Regions from separate parts of the Streptomyces sp. SLBN-118 genome, predicted to be linked through region 2. Evidence: riboswitches for the same ligand, from Rfam matches in the RefSeq annotation. Region 2 holds a riboswitch; each other region holds the start of a gene.
The links. A riboswitch is a leader RNA that binds a small molecule or an ion and turns the genes downstream of it on or off. The one in region 2 is predicted to bind cyclic di-AMP.
Positions count from the first base shown of each region.

Region 1: it holds a riboswitch for cyclic di-AMP, as region 2 does, so the genes downstream of both, FBY35_RS02965 (transglycosylase SLT domain-containing protein) here and FBY35_RS13970 (C40 family peptidase) in region 2, are expected to answer to the same signal.
Region 3: it holds a riboswitch for cyclic di-AMP, as region 2 does, so the genes downstream of both, FBY35_RS32710 (transglycosylase family protein) here and FBY35_RS13970 (C40 family peptidase) in region 2, are expected to answer to the same signal.

Region 1 is NZ_VFNP01000001.1:627,951-630,262, reverse strand. Features, by position in the region: gene FBY35_RS02970 (YncE family protein) at 1-386, shown strand, start outside; cyclic di-AMP (ydaO/yuaA leader) riboswitch at 814-1,002, shown strand; gene FBY35_RS02965 (transglycosylase SLT domain-containing protein) at 1,007-1,789, shown strand; gene FBY35_RS02960 (NAD(P)/FAD-dependent oxidoreductase) at 1,860-2,312, shown strand, end outside.
Region 2 is NZ_VFNP01000001.1:3,110,880-3,113,191, reverse strand. Features, by position in the region: gene FBY35_RS13970 (C40 family peptidase) at 1-1,030, opposite strand, end outside; cyclic di-AMP (ydaO/yuaA leader) riboswitch at 1,033-1,196, opposite strand; gene pcrA (DNA helicase PcrA) at 1,447-2,312, shown strand, end outside.
Region 3 is NZ_VFNP01000002.1:3,139,101-3,141,412, reverse strand. Features, by position in the region: gene FBY35_RS32715 (transglycosylase family protein) at 1-492, shown strand, start outside; cyclic di-AMP (ydaO/yuaA leader) riboswitch at 752-927, shown strand; gene FBY35_RS32710 (transglycosylase family protein) at 931-1,596, shown strand; gene eno (phosphopyruvate hydratase) at 1,913-2,312, shown strand, end outside.

The sequences.
Region 1 (2,312 bases), 2.5 Mb from region 2:
CTCCCAGGCTGATCCCTGCCGGCAAGGGCACGATCGACGTCGCACTGTCCGCCGACGGCAGGACCGCCTACGCCGCCAATCTGACGAGCGGTTCCCTCGCCGTCATCGATCTGCGCGCGGGAGTGGTGCGGAAGGAGATCGCGACGGGAGCGGGTGCCCTGGCGGTCGCGACCGACGCGTGCACGGGCAACGTCTTCGTGGCCAACAGGGAATCCGGTACGACCTCGGTGGTCGACCCCCGCAAGGGAGTCGTGCTCGCGAACCTTGCGACCGGGGCGAACACGGACCATGTCGTCGTCACGCGCGGCACGGCCTATGTCGTCGACAAGGCGGAGGTCGGCGCGGAGGCGATGGACTCCATCCACCGCATTCGTGCGACCGGCTGACCGGCTGCTGTACCTGAGCGCTCCGGATGGCGGGCTTCGCCGTCCGGGGCGCTCTGCTCTGTCCTGGTGGGGTCCCGTGGGGTCCCCGGGCACGCCCCGAAAAGCACATTGTGTCCGAAAAGGCCCGCATGGGCAGTTCATCTCTATTGTTATTCGATGCCCGCACAAGAGGAACCCGGGCGAATTCTCTTTATCCGCATCGCACTGTCGCAAATCGGACTCGGTTGCATTGCAGTCCAGTGAAATGGGTCACGTCTCGCGAGGTCTTCGCAAGGCGGCCGGCGCCCAGTCCCGTTCTGCGACAAGAAAGTTGAGATTCCCGATCATGCCGGCAGTCGGGAATTTCTCGCGAAGAATCCGACTCGCGTATTGAAATGTGAATCGGCACTTGTTCCGCCCGGTCTGCCTCGTTTACGGTCACCGCAACCCGGATGGACCGCCGAATCCTGCCGCCGTCCGGAAACCGACCACCTACGACATACGCACGGCAGGAGCGGGGGACCCAGGTAAGCCGCCGATCCGGAATGCGGAACGGCTTGGGGTGAAGTCGCCAATTGCGGCCGGGCATCTCCAGCCCGAACCCGACAGCTCACCTCGCAGGCGACGGAGAGGAATTCGCCATGCCCGGAAAGGGTAAGCATCGCCGTCCCAAGTCCCGTGCACTCAGCCGCGGTCTCGTCGCCGCGGGCGCGGGCGGCACCGCCCTGGTCCTGCCGGTGATCGGCGCGAGTGTGGCCTCCGCGCAGACGGCACCGCAGTCCGCTCCCGCCGCCAAGACCTCCGTCACGGCCTCCGTCCTCGCGAAGAAGGCGGGCACCACGACCTACACGGTCGTCGCCGGGGACTCCCTGTCCAAGATTGCGGACCAGCTCAACGTGAGCGGCGGCTGGAAGAAGCTGTACCGGGACAACCGCAAGGTCATCGGCGGTGACCCGCGGCTGATTCACCCCGGCCTCAAGCTGACGATCGGCAAGAAGGCCAAGGCGGCCCCCGCCGCCGACCGGGCCAACCGCTCCAAGCGTGCGACCACTCTGACCGCGGGGAAGAGCGCCCCCGCTGTGAAGCCGAAGAAGAAGGCGTACACGAACGACCTCGACGGCTGGATCAAGGAGTCGCTGGACGTCATGGCCAAGCACCGCATCCCCGGCAGCTATGACGGCATCCACCGCAACATCATGCGCGAGTCCTCGGGCAACCCGCTGGCCATCAACAACTGGGACTCCAACGCCATGGCGGGAACGCCGTCCAAGGGCCTCCTGCAGGTCATCGACCCGACCTTCTTCGCCTACCACGTGCCCGGCACGTCGATGGACAGCTACGACCCGGTCGCCAACATCACCGCAGCGTGCAACTACGCCGCCGACAAGTACGGTTCGATCGACAACGTGAACGGCGCGTACTGACCGGCCTGCCCCTCCGCGCCGGGATACTGGTCAGACTTGGATCAACTCGCTGACCACGAGGGGCTGGCACATGGTGGACGACGGGCAGAAAAACGGCAGTTGGCGACGGGGGGCGGGCGCGAGAGGGCGCCACGCCGTCGTTATCGGGGGCAGCCTGGCCGGGCTGCTGGCGGCACACGTACTCGCCGAGCACGCCGACAAGGTGACGATCGTCGAGCGCGACCGCTTTCCCGAGAGCCCCAAACCGCGTGCCGGCGTGCCGCAGGGGCGCCACGCGCATGTGCTGCTCGAGGGCGGACAGCTCGCCCTCGAGGCTCTACTGCCGGGTTTCATGGCCGAGTTGAGGGCTTCTGGCGCGCCCCGGCTCGGCCAGCCCTCGGACATGGTGCAGTGGCAGAGCGGCCGCTGGTTCAGGCGTACGGAGCCGACCTCGTACATCTACACCGGCTCCCGCGGACAGATCGAGCACCTGGTCCGTGAGCGCGTCCTGGCCAACCCGGCGATCGCGACGGTCACATCGGCG
Region 2 (2,312 bases):
CCGGGAGCAGATCCTTCGTCGCGACCCGCGTGCCCACGTTCACCTGGTCCCAGGTGGTGCGCGGCAGGTCCACGCCCGCCGCCTTCCAGGCGGCCTGGGTGAGCCCCGAGCAGTCGTACGAACTGGGCCCGGACGCTCCCCAGACGTACGGCTTGCCGATCTGGGCGCGGGCGAAGGCGAGGACCTTGTCGGCCTTGGCCGCGTAGCTGTCGGCGGTGCCGGTGCCGGTGCCGGTTCCTGTGCTCGTGCCGGTGCTGGTGTCCTGGCGCTGGGCGGCCTCCTGCTGCTGTCGCGCCGCCTCCTCCGCCTTGGCGCGGGCCTCCGCCTCCGCCTCGGCCTTGGCCTTGGCTTCGGCCTTGAGGCGGGCCTCCTCCTGCTTCTGGCGCTCGATCGCGGCGAGCCGGGCCTTCTCCTCCGCGGTCAGCTTCGACAGCAGCGCCCGTGCCTCGGCGAGCTTCGACTGGACCTCCTGCTTGCTGGTGCGCAGGGCCTTCTGCGAGAGCGTGAGCGACTCGAGCTTCTCGGTCGCCGTGGCGCGCTGCTTGGCGGCTGCGGCGCGCTGGTTCTCGTAGTCGTCGATCACGGTGCGCTGACGGTCGGTCATCCGGTCCATCAGCTGTGTCTGGTCGAAGTACGCCTGCGGGCTGTCCGCGAAAAGCAGCGCGGCGGTCGGGGCGACGGCTCCCGTGCGGTATTGCGCGGCCGCGTAGTTGCCCAGCGCTCTGCGCGACTCGTTCAGCTTGTCGGTGCGCGTGGCGGCCTCGTCGAGCAGCTCGTCGACCTCGCGCCGCTTCTCGTCGGTCGATTCCTTGGCCTTGTTGTACTTCTCGGTCGCGGTGCCGGCCTGCCGGTACAGGTCGTCGACCTTCTTCTGCACCTCTTCGATGGAGGGCTTCGGCTCGGTCGGCACGGCGTTGGCGCTCTGCGTCGACAGCAGCGTGACGCCGGCGATGGCCGCCGTCGTCAGCCCGACGGCGGGTGAGGTCGTGGTACGGCTGCGTTCTTTGCGATGCGACGCCAAGGCCGGCATCTCCTTCTTCCGTGGACCGCCTACCGGGTTAGCTGTCGGGTTCGGGCGGAACGGAAGGTCGCCCTACGGACCGGATGGGGCTCGGTCCGATTCACCCCGGTTGTGCATGATGGGTCCCCGGCTTCGAACTTCCTTACGGAAAGCCCGAATTCGGCGCAGGCTGCCCGATGTGGCGCGGATCGCCAGGGGGATACGGGCCGCCTGGTCGAGCACCGTAGCCAACTCGTGTGGTCGCTGTGAAGGTTGATGTTCGATATGCCCGATACATTTTCGTGACCTTGCCGATCGGCGGACCCGGACGCTCCGGAAGTTGACCCGGCGACATGGCTCGATCACGCAGAGTCGCGGGAGTTACGGAGGGTGGTGACCCGATGCGGCGGCAAGCTGTCAGTGCGGCGGCCTAGACTCGTAGAGCGATGAGCAGCCTCTTTGACGACAGCTTCCTGGCGGACCTCCAGCCCAGCTCGGAGCACCCTCCGCCGCCGCCCGAGGACCCGGCCCCGGAGGAGATGCCCGACGATCTCTTCCAGGGTGCCTACGACGTGCCCCCGGCCCGGGATCCGTACCACCGCGACGGCGCCCCGCGCACCGTTGTGGATCCCGCCGCGCTCCTCGAAGGGCTCAACGAACAGCAGCGCGCCGCCGTCGTGCACACCGGCTCGCCGCTGCTCATCGTCGCCGGAGCCGGATCCGGCAAGACCCGCGTGCTGACCCACCGGATCGCGTATCTGCTGGGGAGCCGCAGCGTCCACCCCGGCCAGATACTGGCGATCACCTTCACCAACAAGGCCGCCGGTGAGATGAAGGAGCGCGTCGGGCAGCTCGTCGGGCCGCGCGCCAACGCCATGTGGGTGTCCACCTTCCACAGCGCGTGCGTCCGCATCCTGCGCCGGGAGTCCAAGAGGCTCGGCTTCACCTCGTCGTTCTCGATCTACGACGCGGCGGACTCGAAGCGGCTGATGGCGCTGGTCTGCCGGGACCTCGATCTCGATCCCAAGAAGTTCCCGCCGAAGTCCTTCAGCGCCAAGATCTCGAACCTGAAGAACGAGCTGATCGACGAGGAGACCTTCGCCGACCAGGCCGCCGACGGTTTCGAGAAGACGCTCGCCGAGGCGTACCGCATGTACCAGGGCAGGCTGCGCGAGGCCAATGCGCTGGACTTCGACGACATCATCATGACGACGGTGCATCTGCTCCAGGCGTTTCCGGACGTCGCCGAGCACTACCGGCGCCGCTTCCGCCATGTCCTGGTGGACGAGTATCAGGACACCAACCACGCTCA
Region 3 (2,312 bases), on a different contig from region 2:
GACCCCGGCACCGCACCCTCGCCGGCGATCAAGGCCCCGGCGCCGACTGCGCCCGAGGAGTCGACCGGCCCGTCCGCCGAGCCTTCCGCCGAGCCGTCGGCCAAGCCGACCTCTGATGTGACCAAGTCGGCGACGCCGGCTCCCGAAGCGCCACAGGGCGATGGCAGGCACCGCGGCGAGGCGGCCCCCGAGGAGACCGAGCCGGGCAGTGCGGACAGTGAGCGCGAAACGGGGCGTCATGCCTCGCGAGGTGACGGTTCGGCGCATGAGGGGACAGAAGGGGCAGACGAGTCGGACAAGGCCGACAGTGCGGACGCGGCTCCGGGTGAGTACACCGTCGTCCCGGGTGACAGCCTCTCCGCGATCGTCGACAAGGAGAAGCTCTCCGGCGGCTGGACCGCGCTCTACGAGAAGAACCGCGAGACCGTCGGCGACAACCCCGACCTCATCCGTCCTGGCCAGAGCCTCGATCTGGACCTGGGGCAGGGGTAGTTCGCACCTCTATGTCCGAGTCTGCGCAAGTGAGACAAGGGTCTCTTTGTCCCAACTGACGCATCTGACCCGGCGGAATCACCCATTCCGCCCGTCACCTGCGGAAACGTAAATGTCCCACTTGGCAGAATGGGCGATTTCTCCCCGATGTTCGTCTTTGAACATCGGGGAGTCGTGTGTTTACGGTCGGAACCGCTCGCCACCGCGGGCACCACTGACCGTCACGCCGAATCCTGCCGTCGGTCGGGGGGAGTAGTCGTCGCGCAGAGCGCCGAAGGCAGGAGCGGGGGACCCAAGGTAAGTGCCGGGCCCGGCTGTTGAGAGATCGACGGCTGAGACCGGCTTGGGGTGAAGTCGCATGCAAGGACGTGCGACCGGGCAACTCACTTGGCCCGAACCCGACAGCTCACCTCGTAGGCGTCGGTGAGGAGAAGCTCCATGCTGCTTTCCGGCAAAACCAAGCACCGCCGCCCGACCGCTTTCAACCGCGCTACCCGTATCGCCACGTTCGCCGGCGTCGCCGGTGCCGCTGTCGCCCTCCCGCTGATGGGTGCCACCTCGTCCTCCGCCGCGACCGCGTCCGAGTGGGACGCCGTCGCCCAGTGCGAGTCCGGCGGCAACTGGTCCATCAACACGGGCAACGGTTTCTACGGTGGCCTGCAGTTCACCAACTCCACCTGGGCCGCCTACGGCGGCACCGCCTACGCCTCCCGCGCCGACCTGGCCTCCAAGGCCCAGCAGATAACCGTGGCCGAGAAGGTCCTCGCGGGCCAGGGCAAGGGTGCCTGGCCGAACTGTGGCGTGAACCTGTCCAACGCCCCGTACGACGGCGGCTCCGCCGCCGTGCAGCCGGCGAAGCCCGCCGCGAAGCCGGCCCAGAAGCGCGCCGAGGCCCCCACCACCCGCTCCGCGCGTCCCGCAGCCCCGAAGAAGGCTGTGAAGAAGGGCGACGGCGAGTACAAGGTCAAGGCCGGTGACACCCTCGGCAAGATCGCGAAGGCCGAGAAGGTCAAGGGCGGCTGGAAGAAGCTGTTCGACCTGAACAAGAACATCATCAGCGACGCCGATGTCATCTTCCCGGGCCAGCTGCTCCACCTGAGCTGACCCGGGCAGGGCGGAGCCCCAGGATTCGGTGGGCCCGGCGGACCACCGAAACCTGCGGAGCCCCGTCCCCCACAGCCACCCCGGTCCGGCGCGCATTCCCCCCTGCGCGCCGGAGCGGGGTTCTTTCTGTGCCCCGCACGCCGCTACCGCTGTTACTTCCGGGTAGTTCACGCGCTGTTTGTCCTGCGTCGAGTCTCTTCATGCCGTTTTTCGTCCCAGCGGGCGGGCAGCGGCCGACCGATGCCGCCGCGCCGGTTAGGCTCTTGCCGCAAGGCCAAAGAGACCCTGCACTTTCAGCGTCACATCCCAGAAGGAGATGCTCGTGCCGTCCATCGACGTCGTCGTAGCCCGGGAAATCCTGGACTCCCGAGGCAACCCCACGGTCGAGGTCGAGGTTGGCCTCGACGACGGCAGCACGGGCCGTGCTGCTGTTCCGTCCGGCGCCTCCACCGGTGCGTTCGAGGCTCTTGAGCTCCGCGACGGTGACCAGAACCGCTACCAGGGCAAGGGCGTCGAGAAGGCCGTCCTCGCCGTCATCGAGCAGATCGGCCCGGAGCTCGTCGGCTACGACGCCACCGAGCAGCGCCTGATCGACCAGGCGATGTTCGACCTGGACGCCACCCCGGACAAGTCGTCGCTCGGCGCCAACGCCATCCTCGGTGTCTCGCTCGCCGTGGCTCACGCCGCTTCCGAGGCCTCCGACCTGCCGCTCTTCC